Regions from separate parts of the Pseudobacteroides sp. genome, predicted to be linked through region 1. Evidence: riboswitches for the same ligand, from Rfam matches in the RefSeq annotation. Region 1 holds a riboswitch; each other region holds the start of a gene.
What was found. Region 1 has a riboswitch for cyclic di-GMP ahead of VIO64_RS05175 (bifunctional diguanylate cyclase/phosphohydrolase). Riboswitches for the same ligand answer to the same signal wherever they lie in the genome.

Region 1 (10,260 bases):
CTTAAAAGTCCAGGTACTCCGTGCAAAAGCATCAGGGTAAGGTATCGTTCCGGTTGTTTTTGATACAAATTTAATATTGCTGTCGCCACTTACGACTTTATATATCCAGGTTATACCCGCAATGCCGCCTTCATTTAAAGCTATTTGAATATTGTCATCAACCTTGGCACTTATATATTCCATATACATAATTGAAGGCTCTGGATAATCGCTCTCTAGTCTGTTAAAGTTTTTAGCAACAATTATTACATCCATCATATTTACTACATTATCATCATTCAAATCAGCAGCTTCATTAAACAGAGCATCGTTAACCGTGTTATTGAAGGCTTTTGCAATGCCCATGATATCGCTCATATTTATGCTTCCATCAGCATTAACATCTCCTGAATACATGAATATCGGCTGTTCAATTGAGCCAACTTCGGTGTCTTCAATAAATGCTATATATGGTACTGTATTGGTCAGGTAGCCTGGTTTGGTTACCTTTATAGTATACTCTATATTATGGCTTCTTTCAGGTAGATCATTAAATTCATAGTACCCAAGTGGATTTGTTAATACCGATATGCCTAAACTAGGTATCTCGACCTTAAACCCTGCATAAGAGCTTTTGTTACTACCCTCGGGCTCAGGTTTTATAAACCCGCATAATTTAAACTTTTTTGCCGCAGTTGGCGTCGGTATGGGTGAAACTGTTGGCGTGATGGATGATATAGGTAGCATAAACCTTCCTTTCTCATGCAATCCATAGTTGTTTATGGTATATGTAATAAGAAAAACACCGCCTGTTTCAGTCTTTTGCTCTATTGTTTCTGCCCATTCTTCCCCCACCGCCACAGTTCTCCATGCACCATTCATAAAGAAATGCACCGTAAGGTTACTGTCAAAATAATATAGCCCTTCATAAGCATAGGTATTATATGCATTGAGTCTGGTAGCCGCACCTCCTCCGGCTGTTCCGGTTATACTTGTTCCCGAGCCTATGATTACATTGGTATTGGCATTATAGTTGGCAACTTCTATATAGCTGGTTAACATTTTATTTGCGGCCGAATATGTGTAAGTCGGGAAATCTATCATCATTCCAGGCCCCACATTCCCCCTGCCTTCCTTGTAAATGTGGGCATCTACGAACAGGAACTGATTCTTATTTATAGTTGGATATCCGGATATTGGGGATACAGGTACATCTGTGCATGGCATGGATACTACAGGAGTCGGCGGTGGTGCCGTTGGAGTTGTGGGTGCCGGAGATGCTGTGCTTGGAGTGCCAGGTGTTTGTATTGGCGGCTCAGGTGTTGACGTTACCGGTGTAGGTGGTCCGTAATCATAACACTTGATGGACATGATGTACTGGGATTTTTCATACGTATCATCCCCTGCAAACCTCACAGCAATAGTAGCTGTATAGGTTGCATTCCTATCCGCATGTGCTACATAAAATACATTTTGTGAAATACCATCTTCGTTAGTCGTGGTGGTTCTATTCTCAACATAGACTGACTGTGCATCCCATGTAATGGGTTTGTTCTTCAATGGATTCCCATTAATATCACTCAAAGATATTGTTAATCCCTGTGCACCAGCTAAAGTAGGCCCCACAGGTACATTTATTGGGTTTGTCCACGTTATTGCAGTCGATATTTTGGCAGATACAGAATTCTCTTCGCCTGATACTACCAACGGTACACTTAGCATCAATATGACTGTCAGCATTAGAACTATTCCCTTCTTGAATTTTAGATCAAGTCTCATTGATATTCCCCCTTTAAAAACATTTATAAATTTATATTTCCTATAAGATTTACAATAACAACGCGTCAACAATGCTTTACTAAGTATATTTTTATTATATATAAACCTTCCAAAATTTACAATACTATGTTGAAATTTTACTGTACGAAACCAATCTGTCAATCAGACTGTAGTCATCTTTAATCCAATAATTCCTGCAAGAATCAAAGATAGAAATATAACCCTAGATATGTTTAGCGGCTCGCTAAAAAGCAATATTCCCAGAATTACAGAGCCTAAAGCACCAATGCCTGTCCAAATAGCATATGCAGTCCCTAAAGGAAGTGTCTTTATAGATATTGATAATAAATAAAAACTTATCACCATTCCCCCAAACGTAACCAGTGATGGGAACAGCTTAGTAAATCCTTGAGAATACTTGAGCCCAATCGCCCAAACAACCTCAAAAATCCCTGCAATAATAAGATATATCCAAGCCATGTATTCACCCTTTTCCATATAATAACTAGTGCATTTTCCTAGATATTTAGATAACAATTAACACAGAAAACCTGACCTTCTCCACTATCCTTCGAAGCCTGGGATAATTCCTTATTACACTTGGAGCAATATATTTTGATTGTCTCCTCTGGCTCATCATCTGATATATACTTGGAGCAAGATAGTTCACATTCACCTGCTTCACATTGCAAGCAATCTTCCGAAGGATACCCGAATTCACACTCATATTCCAATATGGCACCATCTTCGTTTATAATTCCCTTTAAATTTATGCAACTGCTGCAAATACACTGTTTCATTTAAATCCCCTTTTCTAAATTAATCTTTTAATAGCAACCATGACATCATAATAGTATTATTATAAATTTAGTGTTTTATTATAAGTATCACACTCTTCCAAACCTATCTACCACTTCTTCAATCATAGCTTCACGTTGCTTGTGAGACCAGTTCACAATACCTGTTTCATATACACTGCCACCTTTGGATTGGCAAGCTTTTTTCATCTTATTTATAGCGTTGTTTCCTCCTAAAAGCTTGAAGCGTAGCTGCTGTGTTACAAAACAGCCTATTTTCTTGCCTTGCAACGAAGGTACCTGCGACAAATAGAGTTTCATTATTGGAGAAAGGGAAAAAGCCCAAACAGGAGCACCAAAAATAAGCACATCATATGTCTTTGTATCCGGTATGTCCTTTAACACAACATTCCTTGCTTCTTTTGGATCCCCGTTTACTGCTGTGACCTGCTCAAGGTTTACTATATGTCCTGATGCCGTAAGCTTCTCCTTAAGTTTCTGTGCAACAGAAAGTGTGTTGCCAGTATATGAGTGAATTATAATTCCGATTTTCATAGCTGCCTCCTCCATTTGTTATGAATTAATAATAATTATATATTATCACCATTATCATTATTTGTCAGTTTTAATCTCAAAAACCCAGGGTCCTTTCATTATTGTGTACATTTCACTGAATTCAAAAAATCACTCTTATATAATACTACAAATAAATACCGTCATTTCTCCAAAAAGTATCTACAGAGATTTTCCTTCCATATCTGAACAATAAATAAAAGGCCGACTCGTAAGTTTGAGCCAGCCCTCTTTGATAACAACTCCAATCTATTAAATTTGATTATTTCTATATTTTTCAACCAAATCTGTAAGCTTATAATTGCTTCTTTCAACTACATCCATGAAACCCTTTATTACTTCTGCAAAGCTGTCACCGGGATTACTTGCAGCAAATTCTTTATATACAGCCCGTGTCTTCTCAGCCATCATCTTAGTATCATAACTGAAAAGAGGTGTATTATTGCATCCGAACAGCGAGAAAATCACATACTTTTTGTACAATTCCTTTACATCGTTCTGCTTTGCCGAATCCTTAAACCTGTTAATGAATTCACCTTGTACCTGTGCCCTTCTAAGTACTTCATCAAAACCTATTACAAGTGCTGCATCCTTTGCCGGAACCTTATTGGATTCTGTTGCCATAATATCTACATATTCCTTCAAATCGAGAGTCAGATATGGTTTATATTTTTTATAAAATTCATAGTTTATTGTGGGGAAGAACATTCCTTCTGCTGTCTCAACACGATATCCGCCGGCTTTTGTTTCATCCAGCAGCTTTTTTAATACGCTGTCCTTGGTTTCATAGATTTTATTAATATCAAAGTCTTTACTGTATTCTTTACCAAATTTTACCTGAATGTCACCTTTATAATACTTTTCTTCCAGCTTGGGCAGATAAGCCTTTTGAGCCTTTTCAAATTCAATCGCCATCAATACCGCATCTGAAGTGGAAACAAACTCGATATTTCCGTCGACGAATTTTGCTACATCAGATATACTGGATGACTTTGCTATAATGCCCTTAAAATCACTCATTATTTTATTTTTATCCTGGCCGTTTTTCCCTTGGTTTTCTCCTGATGATCTTTTAATGCTCATCAATACATTTTGCTTGTAGCCGTTGGTTGTATATTCAAGCTCAACCCTATCACCTGTTTTTAAAGCCAGCTTATCAAAACCCGGTCTTACTTGTTCGGAAAACCTGAATGCTGCCGCTTCTTCTTCGCCTGAAGACTTTATAATCTTGATTTCAATGCTATTGCCATCTATAAGCCCTGTATATATTCCCATTCCTTTTTGGATATCTCCGTCTTTAACTGTAGTAGTTGATGTGCTAGACGGTTGAGTATTTCTGGAGTCAGTATTTTTCGCATCACTTCCGCCCTTTGACCCTGATATAAAATAGTTCTGGGCTTTTTGTTTTACTATCTCCTCCAATTCAGCAGAATTGGTTCTGGTGAGTATTTTTTCTTGATATTCCTTAGGAAACAGCTCTTTAATAGACGATGCATACTGTTCTCCATCCTTTGGTGCCTTATAATCAAGAACGGTATATTTATTATCCCTGTCCACACTCATGATTAACACAAGAGGGATACTAAGTCCTGCCCCATTTTCCAGCTTCCCGTCGGTGTATTTATATTCCTGCTGGACGCTCCAAATATAGGCATATGTTTTGCTATCCTTTATTTCATGTCCGTAAAGTTCATGGGCTTCAAAAACAACACCTCCTATAGCCTTAAAATCAAACTTCTGTTCAAGATAGGTGCTGATTGCATCATCAATGTTGTCCTGTTTGTTGGATTGCTTGGGGTTTTTATCTTCCACAACAGCAACTTTATCAACTTCCATTTGGGGTACCGAGGTTATATCTCCGCAAGCAGTACTTAATAGAAAAACTGTAGATACTAAAATTAAAGCTTTCTTTTTCATATAGTCCATCCCCTTTTCACTGTAGAATCTTCTTATACTTGATTACAATTACTTTTAATCAAGCATCAATTAATCTTGTTATTTATATTCTAACAGCAGTTTTTCTCCAAACAGTTTCAAGGTTGTAACGAAATTGTAACGATTGTTCCTTCTCCCTCAGGGCTATCAATATCAAGCTTTCCTCCATGAGCATCAATAATTTCCATACATATTGAAAGTCCCAAACCATTTCCTCCAAGTTTCCTGCTTCTTGATTTATCAACTCTATAAAATGGTTCTGTAATGCTTTTTATATCATCCTTTGGTATCCCTATCCCGTTATCCCTTATCTCAATAAAAACACCCTGTTCCCTCCAAAGCTTTAATTTAACAAGAGAACCTTCGGAATACTTTATTGCATTATCTATAATATTTATTACCACTTGTTTGATCTTTTCCCCATCCACTCTAGCCCTAATATCCTCTAGCTGATAATCAATCCCTATACCAAACTTTCCAGCCCTATCCCTCATCAGCTCTACAGCTTTAATAATAACATTCTTTAAATCTGTTTCCTTTTTCGTGACAGAAAACTCATACTGATTGAGCTGGGACAGATCAAGAAGGTTATTTACCATATTTAAAAGTCTTTTGCTTTCGTCTATTATATAGGTATAATATTTTTTGCGTTGTTCCTCTTCATTTACTCTGCCTGAAAGATCTGCATACCCAATAATATTTGTAAGAGGAGTTCTTATTTCATGAGTTACACTATCGATAAACTTCTTCTGTTTTTGCTGTTCATCTGTAAGCCTGTCAATCATATCTTTGATATTTCTGCCCATGTCATTAAAGGAATGAGCCAGTTTTTCTATTTCATCTCCGGTTTTTACCCCGCCTATCTCATTGAAATTACCCTTTGAATATTCCTTTGTTGTAAGGGTTAGCTTTTCTAAAGGCTTAATCATCCTGTATGAGAAAAGATAACTTAAAACTAGCGACACCGAAAGAGCAAAAACAAGCAGGATAACGAGGGTTATCTGAAGGTTTCTTTTCATACTGTCCGCTTGGTAAAGTGAATACTCCAAGCTAACAGTTCCTATTACTGAACCTTTAACTATGATTGGAAAAGCCATCAGCAGCTTCCTGTTTGGGCTTTCCGAACTAATCAAGTAGACTTTTTTGCCTTCAAGTGCATTCTTCTGCATTTCATTGGCAGAAGCTTTGTCACTGCCTGAAATCTCCACACCACAGCCCGATTGCAGCCTCAGTTTTTCTTCAAGTGAATTAATGTTAAGTTCTAATGAGACATGGGGTTTTTCACTGATCTTAAGGTATTCTGTAAGATATTGCTCTGTAAATTTGCTTTGACTTAAAACGTACTGGTATGAAGTATATAGATTAAAGTTATCAATTGTCCTTATAATTATGATTCCGCTAACAAGCAATATTGCTACAATAATAAACATATTCATGGAGATAACCTTGAGTCTCAGTTTCATTTTATTGGCTCCTTATACCTATATCCTATTCCAAAAACAGTTTCAATGCAGCCGCTGTATTTTCCTAGCTTTTTCCTAAGACGCTGTATATGAATATCGACCGTCCTCGAATCTCCAAGATAATCATACCCCCACACAGTGTCAAGAAGCTGCTCTCTTGTAAAAACCCTCTGTACATTGTTGGCAAAAATGAGAAGCAGTTCAAACTCTGTTGGGGTAAGATCCAGTTCTTTACCAGCCGCAAGTGCTATTCTGGTCTGCTCGTTAAGACTTATTATCTTGTTACCTGAACTTTTTTCATTACCAATATGCTGTATGGAAACTTTCTCAAAGCGGCGTATGACAGCCTTTATTCTTGCAACAAGCTCTCTGCTATCAAAGGGCTTTATAATATAATCATCCGCCCCCATCTCGAGCCCTACAAGCTTATCTGATATATCGCTTTTAGCAGTCAGCATAATAACTGCAGTGCCTGTCCCCTGAAGGCACTTACATACATGAAACCCATCAAGCCTGGGCATCATCACATCAAGCACAACCAGATCGGGCTTGTAGCCGTCACAAATTTCAAGGGCAGAGACACCATCATGGCATACCTTTGTATCAAAACCCTCCAGCTTGAGATTTTGCTCTATAAGGTTTGCTATTAGCTCATCATCATCTACTATTAATATTTTATGCACCTTTCAATCCTCCAGCTATTTTGAATTATCAATCACACAAATTATTATATCATATAGTATAGTTGTGATTAAAAGCACACAAAAATTCAAAGGTCTTTTTGGCTTTTAAATTATTTTGTATATATGTAATTTTTTGTGGAAAATCATTAAAGGTTTATGATATAATTATTTTATTGGTTTTTAAAAAATTACAATTAATATTAAAGTTACCATTTATATATAAACTTAAACCATGATAAGGCAAACCTATTGAAAGGTAGGGACGCAAAGCCATGAATCTGTGACATTTTATTGTTATGATAGTCAGGCTGCCGGGTTTTTAACCTAAAGGGCTTGAATTTTGTTTCTTGCCTTTTTATTTTTGCCAATCAATTATTCTTATCAAAGTAAGATGTATTTACTAAAGTTCGTACTATTTATAACTGGGTGATAATATGACCGAAATAAATATTCCTGCGGATTTTCTCATGAAGCATTCCTCATGGGATTGTGGAAAACAGACTCTTTTGCGAAGGCTGTTTAAGAATAACAAGTATATAATTGTTCCAATACTATTCTATTTGGGAGTTGTATCCTACGGCTTATGGGGATTTTTTACCAGCAACCGTTCTACCTTTGCCCTTTGTAGTTCTTTAGTCTTTATGCTTTCTTCAATCATATCCAATGTACTTCATCCTAAGTCAAAACTCAGATTAATTTTCGCATGTACCTGTATAGCTTCTATCCTCATTACTATAGCAATGTTCACGGTAGATACAATTTATGTAATTGCCATAGGCTTTTTTATTCCCGTTTTTGCACAATATTTGTTTCGAGACTTTGTTTTTTCAAATCTAACTGGAATTATTATTGCTTTTATTTTTCTGACCCGCAGAATTCATGAATCCACACATGTTATTACCGTATATATATCAGGTATAATTATCGTCAGTGCACTATATTCTTTAGTGTTTTACCTTATAATAAACATAAAGAGCGAGAGGGATAAGTACCACAAAGTAAGCATGATGGATTCATTGACAGGTCTGTACAACTTAAACAGCATAATTGAAATCGGACAGGACATGCTGAATAAGCAATATAATGTATCATTAATGGTCATTGATATGGATCATTTTAAGCACATTAACGATACATATGGCCATATGACAGGAAACAAAGCTCTTGTATTCATTTCAGCCCTAATAAAAAAATGCCTTGAAGGCCTTAGCTATACAATGGGACGATTGGGGGGAGATGAATTTATAATTTTAATCAAGGACCTGGATTTGGTTAAGGAGCGTAATCTCAATGAAAAATTACGCAATACATTAAAAACCAGCATTTTTATATCTGATCCCAATGCACATCCTATTAGATTATCTTGTTCTACAGGTATAGCACACTCAAGAAATGAATCCGAAAAGAAAATCGAAATACTTCTTCATCGTGCAGACATGAGAATGTATGAAAACAAATATGGAAGATTTCAAATTGATATAGGATTGGAAGCTGGAAGTGAACTGCTTCCTGAACGCTGTCTTCAAGTAATCAATGCTATGAAAGAAAAGGACATGTACACTTTTATTCATTCCAGATTTGTTGCAAACTTTGCTAAAACTTTGGGAAATGCATTGAATCTTCCAAAGGCTTTTGTCCAGGATTTATATATCGCAGGCTGGATCCACGATCTTGGGAAACTTTTTATTTCATCGGAAATTCTCCGCAAACAGTCATCACTGACAAAGGCGGAGTATGAAATTGTTAAGAATCATGTTACTGACTGCATTTGCCTAATAGAAATATTCGAAATATCCAGTACTGTCAAAAATGCGGTCAAGTATCATCATGAGCGTTATGATGGTAAAGGATATCCTTTTGCAATGTCAGATAAAGACTTACCGCTTGAAGGAAAGATACTGGCAATAGCTGATATGTTCTCTGCTCTAACTGTCAAGCACGTATATAAAGATTCTCTTTCGTTTAAAAGTGCTGTTAATGAACTTAAGAACTGCAGAGGAAAACAGCTGGATCCCAAGCTGGTTGATGTGTTTCTCAAATGTCTTAATAAAACCATAGTATAATCAAAAAATATAATCAAAAAAGCCTTTTAGAATAGCTTCTTAATCAATCTCTATTAAAAAACCTTATCTATTATATTTAAAAACATAGAAATAAACGGAGAAATTGATCTTGATGGTACTATTTGCAAAGAAACTTATAATTTTAGCCTCTATGACATTTTTTGATAAAAAACAGACCAAAACCAGGTTTATTTTTTTATATAAAAATGTTATACTTATAATATAAAAGTGATATCAAAATAATATCATAAATTAAATTAAAGGGGCGAGGAAAATGAAAGAATTAAACAAGGAAGTGTCATCAGGTCTATTAATGTTTTTTGTAGACATCTTAATGCTCTTAGCATCTATCGGGGGTGTAGTCTTGGGGATAATAAAGACTAACACAGATCCTTCACCACTTTCCGTAGGGTCAATAATAGGCGGTGCTGTATTGTTTGTAGTATGGTGCATTTTTACAGGTGGATTTTTTACTCTTCAGCCAAACGAAGCTGCTGTGCTTATTCTGTTCGGCGAATACAGAGGAACTGTTAAAAAGCCAGGCTGGCACTTTGCAAATCCATTCTTCACAAAGAAGAAAATTTCGCTTCGTTCAAGAAACCTAAACGGTGACAAGCTTAAGGTTAATGACGAAGCAGGTAACCCTATTGAAATTGCTGCTGTTATTGTATGGAGAGTTGAAAACACATTTCAGGCAGTATTTGATGTTGAAAACTATGTTGACTATGTAAAAGTGCAAAGTGAGTCTGCTATAAGACACATTGCAGGAATGTACCCTTATGACATAACCGACCAAACCCATAATATCTCCTTAAGAGGCAGTGCCGATGAAGTTTCCGAATCGTTAAAGAATGAGCTTCAGGAAAGACTCGGTAAAGCCGGAGTTATAGTTGAAGAGGCTAGGCTCAGCCACTTGGCATACTCTCCTGAAATTGCAGCTGCAATGTTGCAACGTCAACAGGCGTCAGCTATAATTGCAGCAAGACAG
Region 2 (10,260 bases), on a different contig from region 1:
ATTATTATTTTCCAAATCCTTACCTCCCAAAAAGTATTATTGTTATTTATTATTGTCAAGTATATGATAAAATATAAGGAATTTAGTTATTATTTCAAAACATATAGATTATGAAAGGAAGCTGACATGAAGGATAAAAACATTGTACTAATAGGAATGCCCGGTTCCGGAAAGAGCACTATAGGGGTTTTACTTGCCAAAACAATAAATAAACCCTTTATTGATACAGATTTGCTTATACAACAAAAGGAAAACGATTATCTGCAAAACATTATAAAGAGAAAAGGGATACACGGTTTTTTATCTTTAGAGGAGAGCATTATACTTGAGACTGATTTTAAAAATCATGTTATAGCTACAGGAGGAAGTGTGGTTTACAGCGAAAGATCCATGACTCATTTAAAGAAAGATGGGATTGTAGTGTACTTTGATCTTCCTTTAGAAATTATTGAAAAGCGGATTAAAAATATAAAGACCCGGGGTATAGCAATGGGGCCGGACCAAAGTCTTGAAAGTCTTTACTGCACAAGAAAACCACTATATGAAAAATATAGTGATTTAACTATAAAATGCTGCGATAAAGATATTGAAGATATAATAAGCGAAATAGTAAAAAAATTTTTTTAATTTTTTATAATGAACTGTATAAAACTCTCATATCCGTCAATAATAATAAGGACCTCACAAAATACATTTTGACCCCCTTTACATGGTTAGTCGCAAAGACTAACCTCTTTTTTTATGTCTAGGAAGAGGCTGATTTAAAATCACTTTGTGATATTACATCAGCCCATATGTCATATTGAGCATTACTGAACTGTAATGGTGCAAATTCCTTTTTTAAGAGAGTCCTGCTTGGATATGGCACTTATTACTGTTTTGCCTGAGGAAACAGCATGTACTACCCCATTCTCATCAACAGTTGCCACAGCAGGATTGCTGCTTGTCCATGCAACTTCCTTACTGGTTGCATTATCAGGTAATACCGTTACATTCAAAGTCAAATCAGCATCACCAACTTTTATTACTGCAGTAACCTTATCTAATTTAACTGAAGATACGGGGTACACAACATTAATGGTAATGGAATCCACAAACCTGCCGTCAACTGTAGTTGCACTAATTGTCACAGTTCCCTCCTTTAGGGGAGTGATCACCCCTGATGCACTAACCGTTAATACAGATGAATTGCTGCTTTCCCATTCTACTTTTTTATTGGCTGCATTGTAAGGTGTAATAGCAGGCGAAAGCCTTATTCCTATTTGACCAACCTTTAATGTGCTTACTGCTGATGAGATCTTTATACCTGATACCGGAATAGGAATAGTTATTGTGCATACAGATCTCTTTGTCCCGTCCTGCTTTGACGATGCAGTAATTGTTACCTTGCCGGGTGATACGGCATGGACATTACCCTCTTCGTCTACAGTTGCCACAGCAGGATTGCTGCTTGTCCACTGTATATCCTTTATTGTAGCGTTTTCAGGCAAGACTGCCGCTTCAAGCTTCAAATCAGGGTCTCCGATTTTAAGTGTAGCAAATTTCTTATTTAGGGTAACACTGATAACACCTCTTATTACTGTAACCTCCATGGCCCCCGATTTGTTTCCGTCAACTGAGGTGGCTGTTATAGTTGCAGTACCTTCGGACACTGCTATCAGATTTCCTGTTCTGCTTACTGTAGCAATAGCTTCATCGCTCGATGACCATGTAACTGCTTTTATAACTGCATTTGACGGCAATATTATCGGTATCAGCTTTACAGGTGCCTGTCCAAGCTTTAAAGTTATTTTATCCTTCGTAAAGGATACCTCAGTTACCGTTACAGGAACTACTACTGTACAGGTGGCTTTTTTGGCCGGATCGCTTTTTGATGTTGCTGTAATTATTGCCTTTCCAGGTGCAACAGCATGTACCGTTCCATTTTCGTCCACAGCTACATTTTGGCTATTACTGCTCCACACAATATCCTGATCTGTGGCATCCTCAGGAAAAACAGAAGTCTTCAGAACCACATCTTCACTTTCCACTTTAAGCTGCAAATATGCCCTATCAAGCTTTATCCTTGCAACAGGAACAGTAACCGTAACATCTATATCTGCCTCAATTCCACCGTCAATAGTTTTCACAGTAATTGTCGCATTACCGCCGGAAATTCCCTTAATTATCCCATCAGTAACTGTTGCTATACTTATATCTGATGAAGACCATATAACACTTTTATTGCTTGAAGTAGTAGGATTAATCGTTGGTATAAGCTTTGTTGAGGATTTTCCAACATCAATGGAAATAGAGCTCTGGTTCAATGATATTTCTGTTATATTTACCTGAGGTTCGTATGAAAAGTTTAATTCCAAAATCACATCTCCAACCTGTGGAGTACGAACATAATCAGTATATGTATAGCTGTATGTTTTCACATTACTGATGCCCTTGAATGCTTCCTTGATATCTGTAGCAATAGATAATCCGGTATACCTAACCTTTATTGATGTTTTCTCTTCTACGATAGCCTCTTGTATTTTTGAGTTCAATCCCAAAGAATTTGATACGGTCAAAGACTCATCTGTAAACTGAAGACCTAAATCGCTTATAATGGTCTCATAAACACTAGAGTTCTCAGCATCACTTACCATTTTTGATTTAAGGATATCTACAAAAGAATTCTCAGCTTTTGGGTAGGATTTAGTCCACGAGTGGTTAGATTTTATCTCTTCGTCCGTTAAATTATAATAATCATATTTAATTCTTCCCTTAACGTCGGGTACAGGATCATCCCAAGTGGGATCAAGATGATAATAGGCTCCATCTAAGTTTACCAAAACCCATGAATGGCTTTGCCCACCTGCCTTTCCTTCGATTATTCTGGTTTCTATTCCTACCTCGTTAAGCATTTTATATGCTAGAAGGGAGTAACCCTGACATACGGTTTTATAAGGTGAGACGAGAGCTGCATATGCTGAATGCTGCCCAAGAGAAATATCATAGGCAACATTAGTTACAATCCAGTCATGAATTGCTCTTTCCTTTTGATAGTCGTTCATTTCAGGAGTAATAATTTCATTTAACACCTCAGAAACTTTACTTTCAACAAAATCCGACTGCTCTTTTGACTCCCAGTAGGAAAAATTAAACTTCATGGATAAATTTCCTGTAATACCATAGATGGTAACTCCATACGTTTTTGTGCTGTAGTGAAGGTAATCGTCCGAGCTAAAAATATCGCTAAATAAGCTTTTGATATTGCTTTTTATTGTTGCATCCCCTGTATACTGTATTGTGTATGTTGGATTTCTCAAAAGCATAGCCGATTTAACCTTCTCCGCTAAGTCCACAGGTGAAGCAGCTGTGTCATCACCTGCATAAACAACCCCCGGTACAGCAACAAATATTGCTATCACTGCCAGTATAACAAAACACGACAAATTGAACTTGGATTTCATAGAAGAATCTCCTCCAATCGGAAGGAAACCAGATCTGAGCAATACGAACAATAATTTTAGATTAAATAATAAGATATGTTCCACCCGGTAATCTGGCAACCATCGCATTTAGTGACTAAAATACCATTCTAGTCATCCCTTAGGCATGATCAAAAATAACTTCCGCTATAAATTTCGCTCATGTGTTGACTTAACTCGTCAACACCCACTCAAAAGCGGAAGTAATTTTTTAGTCATCCCTTAGCTTAAGGCCCATGACTTTGCGTCCTTACCTTTCGATAAGTTTGCCTTTATCAGTGGGGTACAGTGGAGTATAAAAAAAACCACCTAATATTATTATATCACATTTTTTAAAGAAAATCACGAAATGATTTTGTCAGCCTTGGCAGCTGTGGTGAGATACATCAATAAATGCAATGAAGCCAACATATGTTGGCTTTAAGGGAACTTTTACTTCTTTTTATCTATGAAAAAGGATTCGGTTTGGATAGGTAATGCTCCGTAAGCGGAATTGACTTTTTTGGCTACATTTATATTTTTCAATCCATTGCCAATATCTTCTAACGCCTTCTTTGCTCTTGAATTATTGGATTTCTCCAAATCCGATAATTCCTTTAAAACTGCCATGACATTTGATACTGAGATTTTTAGTTCCTTTAGTCCTTTTACTTCGTTTGAGCTTAACTCTTCAAGACTTTTAATCCTGGATTCCGATTTAAGGCGATGAAAATAAACCTCAAATTCATCATCAAGCTTGTCAACCTTTTCAATTATTCTTTGTTTTTCATCTAAAATATTCTCAAGTCTTTCTATTTCATCTTCGTCTATAACAGATGCCTGCTCAGCTGTTAACTCAAGCATTTCCTGCAAACATGCATATTTAGCATCTGTAATCTCCAAAAGCCTTTCAACATAAGTATTGGGGCTTTTATTTACAGTTATCCTATTGTTATTATCCATAGTGTTCTCCTATTTTGCAACTTGTTGAGATTTGGGCATTTGCTGTTTGGCCATTTTCATAGCTTGACTCCAGGTATCTCTAAGTTCCTTTGCAAAGCCTAAAACTTCATTTAATATTTCCTTGTCCTTTTTTATGCTTGCGTCTACAAGTCTTCTATTCATATAATCATAAATTAAATACAGATTATTTGATATATCATACTTTTGGTCCAAAGTTGCCTGAAACTCGCCTATTATATTTTCTGCTCTAACTATACAATTATGTGCCTTTTCAATATTTTTCTCATCTATTGCCATTTGTGCCTGCATAATAAATTTGATAAGTCCGTTATACAGCATAAGTGTCAATTCCTCCGGACTAGCTGTAAATATTGAGTTCTCTTTATACTGGTCTGATGCTTTGTTCATTACCATAATAATCCCTCCGGTATTTTTTGTTTATACGAAACCATTATTTACCACTAATCTGACTCATTAACCAGTTACTTTGATTATTCATTTTGGATATGGCAGATTCGAGTGCAGCATACTGCTTATAATACTTATTCTCCTTATCAGCCAGTTTGTCTTGGAGTCTATCTATTTGGGTATCATACTGGCTAATCTGTGTATATATAGTGTTGGAATACTCTGATGTATCTCCTGTAATCCCAGCTACCTGCAGCAATATTCCTTTTTTGCCTTCAGAATCTCTGATCGTTGAAATGTTATCTTCTATGATGTCATAAATTCTATGTGCCATACCCTCTTCATTATATCTGGTTTTCTTTTCCGAAGCAGTCAGATTGCGGCTGTAAGAAGGATTACTGTCTGATTTCTTGCTGAAAAGGTTCATTACACCATCGGGATTTGCCGCTATAGCCTGCTTTAGCTTGTCTTCATCAATGATAAGTTTACCCTTATCTGTAAAAGTGCCTGTGGTAATTCCGATATCAGTCAGCTTTGTTGTTATTCCGCTTATATTATCATATAGAGCAGTTCTCAGACTATCAACCACTTTTGTAATATAACTGTCGTTTTTCAAAAGACCTGTTTTAGCTCTTTCTTCCCACTTTTTCACCTGTTCTTCAGACATTCCTTCTTTCTGTTCTTCAGTAAGGGGTTGAAACTCTCTGCTGTATCTTTCTGTCAGCTTACTATTAAGCTTGCCTATAAGGTCATTATATTTAGTTACAAAATTCTTTACATTGTTAAATACAGCTTCAGTATCAGTCTTTAAAGATATGGTTTGTTCAGTTGTGCTTTCCTTCAGAAGATTATATGTTACACCGTTTGAAGTTATGGAATTGCTGCTTCTTGTTATGGTCTGACCATCCAAAACAACAATTGCATCCTGCCCCTGCCTCAAATCAGTAAGGTTCATTGATGCTAAAAATGAACTTGATGCTTCATTAATGTTGATATTATTTCCTGCACCTAATCTTTTTGCATCTATAGTAAACTTGTCCGTTACATCATCATATGTAATTTTAACCTTGGCATCAGTATCATTACTGATGGTGTTCAACACCGTAGAAAGAGTTGTATTGCTTGAAAATGTAAAAGACTTTGAATTAATGCTGAATGTAACCTTCTGACTTCCATCTGTGCTCTCCGAATACTGAAAAGTTGTTTTGAGCTTGTCCTTCAATGTTGCCAGGGTATCACTCAAGCTTAACCTGTTGGATGTTCCCGAGTTTATATGGAAGCTTGACAGCCCGTCATTAGATGCTGCTGATGAAAGGGTCAGCTTACTTGCTCCAGCTGCTGTAGAAAAGGTAAGCTTATCACTACCGGTTCCTGATACATCTATCTTTACCTTTCCCGCCCCGAATTCATTGCCTATAATACTCTCAATATCTGAAGCAAACTCTGACAAAGTTGTTGAACTGGTATAGTTCCCCAGCTTAATTTCCTTAGCAACCCCATCCAATACTATTTTTATGCTTTTTCCACTAGCGTTAGCAATATCGGCAGATGTTATGGCAGCGGTACTCTCCAATGCTTGTGTTACAGTACTACCACTTGCTTTTGCCGCTGATGTCGCCAACCTTGTTACTGTAATTTTGTGTTCACCAGCCTGGGCCTCAGAACTGCCTAAAGCTGTGACAACTGCACTGTCTGAGCTGGTTGACGCAAACTTTTTCAAGCCTGTTTGAGACAACATATTGCTAGCCGGCTTCAACACATCAAAGAACTCATCCTTGAATCCTCTTAAAAGATTGGTTACCTCCCTGTAGCTATCTCTTTTCCATTCTGCCAGCTGCCTTTTTTGCATAATTTTGTTGAGAGGTGCTTTTTCACTTTTCATTAGACTGCTTATAATAGTATCAGTATCAAGGCCTGTAGCAAGACCCGTCAGTCTTAGCTTGTTGGAATTGCTGTTAGAACCGAATACACTGTTTACAGCCATAGCACTTACCTTCTTTCATCTACCATGATGCCGGCCACTTCCCAAAGATTTGCAACCATATCAAGAATTTTTTCAGATGGAATCTCCCGTATAACCTCATGGGTTTCATTGTCTATTACCTTGACCATTATTGCCTTTGTCTTCTCATGTATTGAAAACTCAAAGCTTCTGTTTGACCCTAAAATGGCTTTATTAGCTTTTTCTATTGCTTCAATCACCACTTTATCCGATATAGGCAGCTCGCTTTTCTCATAACTTGACATGTTCATGTAGCTCTTTAAGTCAATGGAAGCAGATTGGCCGGAATCCTGTGTTAGTTTATTTTCAGTCCTGTTTGTGTTATTCTCATGCTGTCGTGGTACTGCACTACTGGTAGCATCCGTGCCATCAATCTTCATAACAAATCCCTCCATGATTTAAAACACACTTGCCTTTAAGTTCTTACATTAAATATATCGGAAAATAGTTATGTTTGATTTAGGGTATTTAAATAAAATCATTATTCCAATATTTCTTGAATCATTCATGCCTTAGTATTCGGCAAACCTTAATTATTTCATCATCTCCGATACCTATGGAGCTTGGCAGATTTAAACCAAGCATTGATATATACTCGGTGTTTTCCAGATCTCCATGTCTGTGAGATACATAAGGCGGCATAAGATGGAGAGGTGTAAAAAAAGTTCTTGTTTCAATTCCCGATTGACAAAATTTTTCTTCAAGACTTGTCCTGTCATATTTAGCTCCATACTTTACAAGAATTGGATATAACCAAAAGACAGTATCGCAATAAGTCTTTTTAACGGGGAGCACTATATTATCAACTCCCGTTAAATGTTTGTAATATAAATCAGATATGCTTTTTTTAATTTGTATTCTTCTTTCAATATCCTCAAGCTGCCCCAATCCAACAGCTGCATTTATATTGGACATTCTGTAGTTGTATCCTACATCATTGTGATAAAACGCCCCTTTATGATTTAAGTCCTTTGCCTGGGTTGACAAATATAGTGCTCGGCTTGCAATTTCCTCATCATCGGTAACAAGCATTCCTCCGCTTCCTGTGGTTATGAGTTTATTACCGTTAAAGCTAAAGCACCCCGCGTGCCCTATGGTACCGGTGCTCATTCCCTTATATTTGGAGCCAAGTGATTGTGCTGCATCTTCAACAACCTTAAGCCCGTATTTATTTGCTATTTCCATAACACATTCCATTTCCACAGTCTGTCCATACAAATGCACAGGCATAATTGCCTTTGTTTTTTCCCCTATAAGCTCTTCCAACTTGTGAGGTTCCATGCAATAGCTGTCCCTGCAAACATCAACAAACACAGGCTCAGCACCCAAATATCTTATAGCATTTACAGTTGCAGCAAAGGTAAGGGAGGGCACTATAACCTCATCATCTTCCCTTACTCCAATACACATAAGAGCCAAATGAAGAGCGGATGTACAGTTTACAGTCGCCACAGCATACTTGGCTCCGATATAGTCCTTGAACCTGTCTTCAAAAAGCTTTACATGAGGTCCTGCACTTGATACCCATCCGGAATCAAGGCACTCTTTAATGTAGAACAGCTCTTTCCCCGTCATTTCCGGTATGCTCAAAGGAATCATTTCTGTCCTCCCTCTGAAAACTCAGGCATATCACATTTATTGCAGATAGATATGCTTTGACAATTTCCTGACATATGCACTTTTCTTATATTTTGGTAACTATCATTTTTCCAAATGTCAATAAGCTTTTCTTTGGTAGCGTCTCCTACAAAATATTCCATCGTCACATCTGCACAGCAAACCACTACATTACCGTTCCATGACACAAACATCCTTTGCCAAAGCTGGGCACATGCAAAATTCTTAATTTTGTCTCTTTTTATTCTTTTCATCTCGTCTCTTAATAGTTCTTCCTTGTTGGTATATTCCGACCATGCCACTATATCAACATGTTCTTTAAAAAGCTCCATAAAATCCTTGAACTGATTCTCGTTCTCCTTCATCCTAACCATGGAAACCCTTGTCAGTGGGTTATCTTTTTGAAGTTCATTTCTTAATTTGTTAATAGATTTGATGTTTTCCATAACCTTTTCATAGTCTGCACCAATCCTAATCTTTTCATAATCTCCCTTATATGGTGAATCAAACGAAAATAGGAGCCTGTCAAGTCCTGCTTCAATCAATCCCCTCGCCAGCTCTTTATCTAAAAGCACTCCATTCGTATTCATTAGAACATCTATAATGCCTTTATCCTTTGCATAGGCCACCATTTTCACAACATCCTTGTGCATTGTGGGTTCCCCAAGCCAATTAAGCTTAACCGCCTTAACCCCTATTTGATCTGCCTGATCAATAAGACTTTTATACAGAGAAAAGTCCATAAACCCGGTATTAAATTTTCCCCCGCTAACCTGTACATTATCCTTTATCATAGCAGTCCTTGGACACATGGGACATTTTAAGTTGCAGCAGTTGGTTATTTCAATATCCAAATTGATTGGACCGTCTTCTAAAATAAAATTCTTTGGATTTTGAACCCATTTATCTCTATATTTTTTATATTCCTCCCCTTTTCTCTCCTCCCACTCACAGGCAAACTTGCTCTTAAACTGATTAAATTTCTGATCTACAGGTATATTGATACTTTTATCATACATGTTGATTCATCCTTTTTTATTTTTTTGGATTTTTATTCATGCCTTAGTCATGATCAAAAAACAACTTCCGCTATAAATTTCGCTCATGTGTTGACTTAACTCGTCAACACCCGCTCAAAAGCGGAAGTAATTTTTTATTCATGCCTTTGCAATAAACTCTGCCAGCAGCAAGTCAAATTCGTTATCTATATCGATAGAGCATTGTCGTTCCATTATATAGGGCAATATTCTACCTGTCTCAAACCCCTTATGGATAATGAGTTCATCAACCTTTGCAATGTATATAGCCCCATTCACTATATAGGTGCGTGGAAAATCCTGTGATTTATTAAACTTTGATCTGTCATAAGGGAATGCATCCGTCAAAAGTCCGTTTTCCCCAATCTTTTTATTCCACCACGGCGGATGCTCAGACCTTGAAACGGATATGAGTGAGTCTATTTTATCTATATTGAAAAAGTAGTAATCTATAGCCTCTTCAATATGCTTAGCAGTCCTGAGAGGAGAGGTAGGCTGCAAAAGCATTATGTGGGATACCGCGTCCCCCCTTTCCATCATACCAGAAATAAAGTGAAGCACAACATCTGAAGTAGTCGAATCATCTGCTGCAAGCTCTTGGGGTCGCTGCAATATACTGATCCCATAATTGTTTGCTATTTCCATTACAGCTTCATCATCAGTCGAAACAGTTATACTGCCAATATTTTTGGATTTCATAGCTTCCTCAATGGTCCATGAAATCAGCGGCTTGTCTAAAAAAAGTCTGGTATTCTTGCCCTTCAGCCTTTTTGAACCTTTTCTTGCAGGTATG
Region 3 (10,260 bases), on a different contig from region 1:
TAAACAAGCGACTTTTAGAAAACGAAAGTCGCTTGTTTACTATAGTTGGAAATTGTATAACTAAATTGATTATAGTTTAAAGAACCAAATTCGTTACATACAGGAATATACCTGCATTTATAAGTAAAAACAAAATTTTAAACCCAAAATGTAATTTCCCTAGTAAATTTAAAACGATATATGTAATTATAATTGATAACGGCAAGTAAAAGAGAAGCCCAACAATTTGCAAACCCATTATCTGACTTTCAACATCCTTGGTATTTTTCATATACCACTTGTCTGTGTAATGTATTGCAGTAAAAAACAAATTACAAAAAAGTGTAATCGCTGCCAATAAATCAGCTGAGTATAACAATGCTTTCTTAATATTAGCTCTTATTTCACTACTAATAATGTACATACACCCCTTTGTGAATAATATACTCGTTTCTATATCAAATGTGGCAAACACCATATTCAGTATATATAAGCAATATCAAAAATGTCAATTTAAAAGTAACTGCTTCTTTTTTAAATTTCATTCGCAAGCACGTAAGCAACTAAACATTTCACCTTCCTCAAACACTGCAAAAAGTATATAATGTGTTTATACAACGTATAATCTAGATTAAAAGTGTTGCTAATCTTACATTTGGCGAAGCAAATAACGAACGGTTCAACGGGATTTGCGACAGACAAGTGTAATAGATTTATCACTTTTAATCTATCTATACAGAAACAGGTGATTAAAATGCTAAAAAAGAATTATGTAAAGATCATATTTTACAGTTTTATAATAATTGCTGCATTGGTATTAGCCGTTATAAAGCTGCTCGACGCTAAGTATTCTTCTATATGGCTTTATATTTTGGTTATAATAATATTTAGCTTCCGGCTGATATCCTCAATAAAAACACCACTTTATAAGTCAAAGGATGATAATTAATGAAAAAATACGAATTTGAAGCGGAAATAATAAAGCATGAGACACTTAATTCCGGGTATATAGAATTTCCTTATGATGTGGAAAAAGAGTTCGGAGTAAAAGGCCAGGTAAAAGTTAAGGCATATTTTGACGGATATGAGTACAGAGGGTCTCTTGCAAAGATGGGACACCGATGCCATTTTATCGGATTAAATCAGAAGGTCCGAAACGCAATCGGAAAGGGTCCCGGTGACAAAGTACATGTAATTATAGTTCAGGATACAGAAGAAAGAGCAGTGGAAATCCCAATGGAACTTGATAATTTATTACACACCAACCCTAATGAAAAGGAATTTTTTCACAAGCTTTCATATTCTCATAAGCGTGAATATATCGAATGGATTCTATCCGCCAAAAAAGAGGATACCAAAGACAGAAGGCTCCTCCTATGCATTGAAATGCTTAAGGCTCAAAAGAAAACACCTAAATAATATATTTCACAATAAATATGGATAAATTAGTCGAAGCCTATTGTAACTTACGATAAAAAGTAGTAAAATATAATTGTAGGAGATTTATGTAATTAATTAAATAGTAAACATACTGATAATGACAAACCTATCGAAAGATAGGGACGTAAAGCCCAAGGGTCTAAGGTTTATTCTATGACAGCCGGGTTGCCAAAGGTGTTAGGATTGCTTTTAAAAGCATATACCAGCTCTGTTTGGCAAGTCAATCAGAGCTTTTATTATGTTCACATTTATTAATTATGTAAAACCCTTTCGACAATGGCAAACCTTTCGAAAGAAAGGGACGCAAAACTACAGGTCTAATGTTTATTGGGGAATTTCAAAGGGTTGTCTTTAATGCAGTTTTCTATTATTAAAAGTACATGTTGCTTTTAATTCATTTTCATTAGCAGTAATTCCGATCATTTACTTCATCCCGTCTTACTGTCTTAAATGGAAACACTCCTTAAGTAATCCTTGATAATTCCCAAACTAAAACTATGACGGCTGAGTAACCGAAAAAGGGGGATTTATCATGAACCGTTTTATTAAGCTTTTTTTGATTTTTACCATCACTTCTTTGTTATCCATCACGCCCTTCCAAGTATCGAATGCCGAAGAGCCACTTCTGATTACTGAAAACGGAGTATCTTTGATTAAGCTACCATCACAGGCTGATGGGAAAATTAACATCTCCGGTCAGACCTCGAAACAAAAAATCAAAGCCCTTATTATTAAAGATTCTTATCAGGAATGGTTTGATATTGACCTTGACAATGGCAAGTTCAATGAAAACATATGGTTTACTGAGGGCAAAGGCCAGTATGAAGTTAATATCATGGTTAATCTTGAGGATAGAAAATACACCTATGGCCCTAAGCTAATTGTAGAAAACGTTGCTGATGTTAACCGATTCTTGGTTCCCACCAAGGATATTGAAAGCGACTATCCTGCTATTGCCGATCTTGCCAAACGTCTTACAAGGCTCTCCAAAACCGATCGCGATAAAACTAAAAATATATATAACTGGATTACCAAGAACATAAAGTATGATTATGACAAATATCGCAGACAGCTGGCAAATGACTTTACAGATGTCTACGGAGCAGAAAATACCTTTAAAACAAAAAAAGGTGTATGCTACGACTTTTCAACCTTGTTTGCGGCCATGTCCAGGTCTATCGGTATAGAGGCAAAAGTCATACGAGGCAATTATGTATCGGGAAAACGTCAGGAATATCATGCATGGAACGAAATTTATCTTCATGATGAAGGAAAATGGATAAAGCTGGATTCCACTTTCGGATATGCACTGAATAAAAATTACTTCGATAATAAGGACTTTGATATTGATCATGTCAAAATCGATGAATTGTAGAAACCTTTCTAATCACTAATATCAATTTTAAAGCCGGCTAAACCAAAAGTATCTGACAGCCGGCTTTTTATATTGCCTTATTTATTTCATCAATCCCTTTTCAGCAAAGCTTACATATTTGTCGCCTGCAACAATAATATGATCAATAACCGTTATGGAGATTGCTTCTAGAGCAACTCTAATACGCTCAGTAATCTCAATATCCGCCCGGGATGGATTCATGCTTCCTCCAGGATGGTTATGTGCAAGAATGACGCTGTTTGCCTGATGCCTTAGTGCTGTCTCTACAATAAGCCTAGGGTATACAGGGGATTCGTTTATAGTCCCTTCCTGAATAAGTGCCGAGTAGTTTACTCTGTTTTGGCTGTTTAAACAAATAAGATAGAATGCTTCATAGGTTCTGCCCATAAATATTGAAACTGCAAACTGGCCCGCTTTTGCCGAGCTGTCCAACACAGGCTTTTCTCCCCATTTATCATTAAAATACCTTCTGGAAATGGAAGGTATCAATGCAAGAAGAAATGCGGAGCTTTCACCAATCCCTTCTGTATTATGAATATCCTTTATATCCGCTTCAAAAACACCTGAAAGTGATCCGAACTTTTTCAAGAGCCTGTGTGCAATTTCATTCGTGTCTTTTCTCGGTATGGAATAGAAAAGAAGCATTTCCAGTACCTGATGAGGTTCAAAGCTATCCAGTCCTTCTTTTAGAAATCTTTCTTTCAGCCTTTTTCTATGCCCTTCATGCATATTATCCCCCATTTAATTTACATTTTTGACATAATGAAAAGAGATTAAACTGTCACTTTTCGTATAGTATATTTCGGCTATAATTTCTAATTACTGAATACATTATTGGAATATAACTTTCGAATTTAAAGGCACTATTTGTATCCAGGTAAGACCTGGGTTTAATTCAATGGGTTTGCCGCTTTCATCGGTATAGCTTGTCTTTGAATTTCTGGCTTTCTTGGCCCATTTGATTTTAATTGCTTCTCCGCATGTAATAAACCAACCGTTTCCGCTTCCCACATCATTCAAATCCTGCCTTCCTTTATCATCTCCCTTTATTCCATAGTTGGCTATATGTTGAATAATTATATTCTTAACCTCCAACTGTTTTTTGCTTACTCGTTCCATATGCGGCTCGCCATTGCGAGTCTTCTTATATATGTCGTTTGAGGCGTCAAATTCATATGTATTGAATATTCTTGAGTTATACCTTACCGTTATTTTATTCGCCTTTTCTCCTGAATTTAATTTTTCATCCATTTGATTATAGCCAAAAACCAACTTTTTATCGGTAGTCTGCTTGTACTTTGCTTTTTTTATAAAGTTCCTCACATTTTCCATTGATGTATATGAGTCCTGCCAGTTTCTTCTGTCCTTTGTCAAATCCCAGAAGACTTCTCCTCCGTAGCCAACGCCATTTATGTTGTTAATTTTGAATTTGGATATATCTTGCATGGCTCTAGGACTCCATCCAAAATGCACATAGATGGCGTCATGCTCCATAACAAAATCAAGGTAATAATGCCTTGAGCTCCTGACAGGCCCGATCATACCGGGATTGGTCCCCCAGAAGACCGGCATTAATCTGGTCTCACCGCCTTCAACGGCAATCTCATAAACCAGCTGTGCCTTATCAAGTCCACCCTGAGGCAGCACCCTTTTACCTTCGTTATCAATCATAACAGCAACGGGCCTTTCCCCTTCCTTCGGAAACACAAAATTAATTTTTTTAGGCGTTGGCGTTGGTTCCACAAAAGGCGTACTAGTAAAAGATGGGGCCATTGTGAATGTTACATGAGTACTGGTAGGCACTATATTATTATTTGCCCCATCACATGCAGCTATAGAAGCTATAGCCATAAGTGTACCAAGCAAAATAATTATTCTTTTAATCATAAAACTCCCCCCCATAAATTTAATTTAATTTATATAAACCCCTGATACTGATATAATTTGCCGCATATATAGACAACGAACTGTAAAGTTATATAACTAATTTACAGTTCGTCATCTATAAACAGAAGGATCAATTCTTAATAAATTGTCCTTTGTTCGGTATTCTATAAATATTTTAGGTAAATATTATTCTGAAAAATCAAACTCATCTTCCATTCTGACTTTGAATTCCTCGAAAACCATATTTAATTCAACTTCATCCTCGACACTGATAAATGAATCTTCGCCTTCCTCATTATGCTCTATCTTAAGAATTAATACCTCATCAGTATCGCTTTCTTCCTCCTGCTCTTCTTCTTCCATCTCAACCGGTAAAAGAACAACATATTCACTACCGTTCATTTCAATTGTATCAAGGTGCTCGAATTCAACTTCTTCTCCGTTTTCGTCAACTAGAACAACTACGTCATCTCTCTCTTCGGACATTATTATCCCTCCTTTTCCTTTATCAGAATATAATTATATCACAGTATCAAAAGTTTCCCAATATTTTCTCACTAAATTGTAAACATTAAATATATTTAACATAATATATTGTTTTTATACATAGCTAATTAACAATATCAGGATCAGAAGTAATTTTATTCATTTCTTAGTATAGTTTACAAGCTGTCCAAATAGTTTTGCAGTATATATACAGCAGCAATCTGATCTTCAATTGCCTTTTTCTTTGATGTCTTTATACCCATATCATGCATTGCCCTGTTGGCAGCCTTTGTAGTTAACCGCTCATCCCACGGAATTACCTCCAGCTTGGACTGTTCTCGGAGCAGATTTATAAATTCCATTGTTTTCTCGCCTCTTTCACCAATGGTACCGTTCATATTGCGAGGAAAACCCACAACACATTTTTCCGCTTGGTGCTGTGCTATTATCTCAATTAATCTTTTTAAAGGTTTTCTGATATCGGAATCCCACCTGATGGTCTCTACACCGCGTGCAATCATCCCTAATGGATCACTTATGGCAACACCGATTTTCCTATCTCCATAGTCAATTCCTATTATTCTCATTTTACCTCCAGTAAGTTATAGATACTGGGCTGACTTAGCTTTACAGCTTAATATCTATAAACACTCGTCTCTATCTTATTTTTATTGCAAACATAGTGCATACACCTGAACAATACCCGCACAGAACACACTTGTCCATATCCACTTCAGCTTTTCCATCTGCAACTTTCAAAGCTTTTTGCCTGCATCGATTCACGCAGTTTCCGCATCCATTACACCAATAATCAATATGTAGTATTCTCTTTTTATTAATCAAAGCATACCTTATGTTCTCAGATACCTCTTGATTATTAAAAATACTAACATTCATCCTGACTTCCTCTAAGGACTGCATACCCAATGCTATAGAATGGATAAACGGCAGCTTTAAAACAAATTCAAGACATTCATCAAAACTTCTTAGAAGATTGCCCCCTCCTAAAGGCTTCATGCTGTATATACCCTTTCCAGCCTCAAAAGCCTTTCTAACTGCTGCAAGCATTTCGTCTATTGTCCCATCACCAATGCCCAATCCAGCCTTATTTACTATGGGGTGAATTACGTCTATTTCCGGCATATCCGCTGCTGCATCCACAACTTCAACATTATGGGTTGATACACCAACTGCTTTTATTATTCCTTTTTCCTTTTGTTCAAGGTAATAATCCAAGGCATCTTTATGGCCTCTAAGCGTCAATCTACTCTCTTGTTCGTGAAGCAAAAAAATATCCAGGACATCAATATCCATTTCTCTCCTGGCTTTTTCTACGCTGTCCCTGGCCGATTCTTTGCTGTAGGCATAAGATTTGCTTGCCACCACCGGCTTAAATTTTGAAATCCTTATAGCCTCTCTTATATGGGGATATGTTCCGTATAGTTCGGCGGTATCAATAAAGTTAACCCCCATTTCAAAGGCATCGGCTATGACCCTCGCACCCTCTTCAACCGACATATTGGCTTGCAGTGGGCCTATTATAAGTCCTCCAAAACAAAGCCTTGATACCTTTATCCCGGTATTACCCAACTCTATATAATCCATAGATAATCACCACTTTTAACAGAGATAACGAACTGATATATAACTTTACAGTTGGCTATCTGTAATAGACACAAAAAAAGACATTCTAAAACCACAGAAATGACTAAAATACAACTTCCGCTACAAACTTCGCTTATATGTTGACTTAACTTTCAACATACATTCAAAATCGGAAGTAATATTTTAGTCATTTCCTAGCAATAAGCTAATATAGTAGACTGCTCTTAAAACCCAAAAAATTATTTCTTTTCTTCCAGATAGAATCTTACAATCTCTTCTAAAAGCTCATCCCGTTCAAGTCGTCTTATTATGCTTCTCGCATTGTCATGGCTGGTTATGTAAGTAGGATCACCCGAAAGTATGTATCCAACTATCTGGTTAATAGGGTTATACCCTTTTTCCTTTAAAGCTTTATATACCAATGTCAATATCTCATGTGCAGAATTCAGTTTTTCTTTGTCAACTTTGAACATCATAGTTTCGTTATTAACCATTTATAACCACTCCCCCAACTACTTAGTGTTGTATGATTATTTAGTGCTGAATCAAATCAATTAAACCCTTACATTGGTAGGTACCAAATGCGAGATTTATAGCATATATTATTAAGATCTCTTCCATAAAAAATAGGCATTTATTACTATAACAATCATAGAACTTTTAGACTATTAAAATATAGTATGCAAATACTATTAATATAATAGTAATACAATAGGATAAATTATGCAACAATGGTGAACCTTAATTAAACAACATTATCTAACCCAAATTATTCTTATCACAATCATAATTCACTTATCGGTGATAATCATTTGCCTTATAAAATATCCCCAAAAATATAATCATTCGTAGCTTTTATTAGCTTTACATTACATATTTGACCTTTTATATCATTTCTTCCATTAGATATAACACGAGAGAAATTCATTGTCAAGCCCTCCATGTTCCCCTCCTCCAAACCTGACTCCTGCTCAAACAAAACCGGCACTACTCTTCCTTCCATCCTCTTATTGAACTCCAGTAAATTTTTATTAGAAAGCTTTAGGAGGATAGTACTTCTTTCCTCTTTTTTCTCTGCATTCACCTGATTTTTAAAGGATGCCGCCGCAGTGCCCTTCCTAGGTGAATATTTAAACACATGCATCTTAGCAAGGGATAGTTCCTCCAAAAACACCAGTGTTTCATTAAACTCAGCATCCGTCTCCCCCGGAAACCCTACCATTATATCTGTAGTTATGGATACATCCGGTATATTATCCCTTAAAAGTTTAACTACGTTTTTATATTCCTCTGTGGCATATTTTCTGTTCATTCTTTTTAAGGTCTCATCACAGCCGCTCTGAAGGGATATATGATAATGTGGGCAAAGCTTATTAAGTCCCTTAACCGCTTCCACAAACTCCATGTTTATCATAGTGGGCTCTATGGACCCAAGCCTTATCCTTTCAATTCCGTCAAAATCATGAATATCCCTTATAATCTCAAGAAGGGATGATCCGATATCCCTACCATATGATGCCAAGTGAATACCGGTAAGAACTATCTCTTTAAATCCGTTTTGTGCGAGACCTTTTACCTCATTAACAACATCTTCCCTCTCCCTGCTTCTTATAGGTCCTCTTGCATAGGGTATAATGCAGTATGAACAATAATTGTTGCAGCCGTCCTGAATCTTTAGTATTGCCCGAGTCCGATCTTTATATGAGGTTAAATCAAGTTTTTCAAAATTTTTAAAATCTTTTATATCACCTACATAATTAACTCTGCCGCTTCCTGATTTTATGTCCTCCAAAAACTCTATTATTTTCCCCTTATCCTTTGTTCCCACTACCATATTAACCCCTGGGATATTCTCTACCTCTTCAGGGGAGGTTTGGGCGTAGCAGCCTACAACAATAACAAAAGAATCAGGGTTGCACTTTTTTGCTTTCCTAATGACATTTCGTGACTTTCTGTCACTCATACCCGTTACAGTGCAAGTGTTTATAACATAAACCTCCGCTGGAGCATCAAAATCAACAACCTGGTAGCCGGCATTCTCAAAAATTTCCGACATGGCTCCGGTCTCATACTGGTTTACTTTACATCCCAATGTAAAAAAAGCAACTCGTCTCATTAAATTATCCTCAATAACGTTTTATATATTTTTAATCAAAAGTTTGTTAGTTATGCACAATTGGCGTTAAAACCCTTATATCAATTGGATTTCAACTATTTTATTATAAAACATTAGGATTGATTTAACAATATCATCATTGACTTGACACCAAAAACAGGATAATATTAATTTGAGATTGTTATTATAATTACTTGTTATATAGTAATACCAGCATTTAGAGAAAAGGGGGTTTGTAATATGAAATCATTTAACATTATTTTAAAGTCCATAAACGATGTAAAAGACTTTGTTAATATGGTAAACAAATATGATTTTGATGTTGATTTGACATCAGGTCGTTATGTTGTAGATGCAAAGTCAATTATGGGAATATTCAGCTTGGATCTTGCAAAACCAATCAAAGTTGATGTACACTCAGATGATTGTGAAAAATTCTGTGATGAAATTAAAAACTTTATACAATAATATATCTAAAAATTCACTGATTTTTACATTCTTTACAACAGTACAAATTTAATTTTAAATACGGATACTTTTTAAGTATCCGTATTTTATTTCGCTTATATATTTACCTAGTTTTATGTCCGTTATTCCAGATCTTTCTCGCTTATTACTTCCAGTCCGTTTCTTATGAGAAGCTCTGCCGTAACACCATTTCCTTCAACCAACCGTCCGGAAAATGTTCCATCGTAGATGCATCCTACACCGCATGAAGGGCTTTTAGATCTTAGAACAGCTTTTTTAGCATCCAACATTTTTGCGATTTTCAATACCTCTTGTGCACCCTTAATAAAAGCATCTGTAACATCATCACCGTCTTCCCTTGTTACCCGGCAACGTAAGTCTAAGACGTCAGCTCCTGTACCCCTGAGGATTTCAGTCTTGGGCCTTGGAGTAGTAAAGCCTCCTAATTGCTCGGGACATATGGGTACAGCTCCTTCCTTATTAATCAGATGAATAACCTCTTTATTCCAATTACTGCCGCCGTTATATTTACAATTGACACCCAAAAGGCATGCACTAACTAATATCATAAATTTCAGCCTTTCTTTTTCTTCTTTTTACCTTTGATGCTAGCTTTAACCTTACGATCAATGCCGCCCCACTTTCTCGGTCTTTTTGCCTTGATAACCTCTTTGGCAAGTTTATCTGCACCTTCATAATTTTCGCCGTTTTTTTTGCTGATATCCTGGTCAGTTTCACTGTCTTGCGTATATTTGCCTCTGGCCTTTTTAGGCTTTCTTTTATATGATAGGCCAGCCGAAGATTCCCCGTTGCCATCTTCGTCCTTACCATCAAAAAGAACAAAATCTATCTGTCTTTTGGCAATATCAGCCTTGGCCAATTG

Region 2: linked by a shared signal. The riboswitch ahead of VIO64_RS16850 (Ig-like domain-containing protein) and the one ahead of VIO64_RS05175 (bifunctional diguanylate cyclase/phosphohydrolase) in region 1 are both predicted to bind cyclic di-GMP.
Region 3: linked by a shared signal. The riboswitch ahead of VIO64_RS18570 (transglutaminase-like domain-containing protein) and the one ahead of VIO64_RS05175 (bifunctional diguanylate cyclase/phosphohydrolase) in region 1 are both predicted to bind cyclic di-GMP.

The regions. Positions count from the first base shown of each region.
Region 1 covers NZ_DATCTU010000032.1:133,872-144,131, reverse strand. The annotation lists gene VIO64_RS05210 (dockerin type I domain-containing protein) at 1-1,758, opposite strand, end outside; gene sugE (quaternary ammonium compound efflux SMR transporter SugE) at 1,921-2,238, opposite strand; gene VIO64_RS05200 (hypothetical protein) at 2,277-2,558, opposite strand; gene VIO64_RS05195 (flavodoxin family protein) at 2,646-3,110, opposite strand; gene VIO64_RS05190 (hypothetical protein) at 3,381-5,045, opposite strand; gene VIO64_RS05185 (HAMP domain-containing sensor histidine kinase) at 5,162-6,526, opposite strand; gene VIO64_RS05180 (response regulator transcription factor) at 6,523-7,209, opposite strand; cyclic di-GMP riboswitch class I at 7,439-7,525, shown strand; gene VIO64_RS05175 (bifunctional diguanylate cyclase/phosphohydrolase) at 7,644-9,272, shown strand; gene VIO64_RS05170 (SPFH domain-containing protein) at 9,547-10,260, shown strand, end outside.
Region 2 covers NZ_DATCTU010000104.1:90,181-100,440, forward strand. The annotation lists gene VIO64_RS16840 (hypothetical protein) at 1-15, opposite strand, end outside; gene VIO64_RS16845 (shikimate kinase) at 127-627, shown strand; gene VIO64_RS16850 (Ig-like domain-containing protein) at 810-3,443, opposite strand; cyclic di-GMP riboswitch class I at 3,669-3,742, opposite strand; gene VIO64_RS16855 (flagellar protein FlgN) at 3,894-4,403, opposite strand; gene fliS (flagellar export chaperone FliS) at 4,413-4,817, opposite strand; gene fliD (flagellar filament capping protein FliD) at 4,855-6,795, opposite strand; gene VIO64_RS16870 (flagellar protein FlaG) at 6,801-7,193, opposite strand; gene VIO64_RS16875 (aminotransferase class I/II-fold pyridoxal phosphate-dependent enzyme) at 7,315-8,412, opposite strand; gene VIO64_RS16880 (radical SAM protein) at 8,409-9,449, opposite strand; gene VIO64_RS16885 (acylneuraminate cytidylyltransferase family protein) at 9,588-10,260, opposite strand, start outside.
Region 3 covers NZ_DATCTU010000113.1:82-10,341, forward strand. The annotation lists gene VIO64_RS18565 (YdeI/OmpD-associated family protein) at 928-1,398, shown strand; cyclic di-GMP riboswitch class I at 1,509-1,592, shown strand; cyclic di-GMP riboswitch class I at 1,688-1,772, shown strand; gene VIO64_RS18570 (transglutaminase-like domain-containing protein) at 1,952-2,794, shown strand; gene radC (RadC family protein) at 2,876-3,544, opposite strand; gene VIO64_RS18580 (DUF3048 domain-containing protein) at 3,647-4,702, opposite strand; gene VIO64_RS18585 (DUF1292 domain-containing protein) at 4,889-5,188, opposite strand; gene ruvX (Holliday junction resolvase RuvX) at 5,365-5,775, opposite strand; gene VIO64_RS18595 (aldo/keto reductase) at 5,846-6,793, opposite strand; gene VIO64_RS18600 (IreB family regulatory phosphoprotein) at 7,033-7,287, opposite strand; gene mtaB (tRNA (N(6)-L-threonylcarbamoyladenosine(37)-C(2))-methylthiotransferase MtaB) at 7,611-8,909, opposite strand; gene VIO64_RS18610 (HPr family phosphocarrier protein) at 9,150-9,377, shown strand; gene VIO64_RS18615 (DUF523 domain-containing protein) at 9,500-9,946, opposite strand; gene rnr (ribonuclease R) at 9,952-10,260, opposite strand, start outside.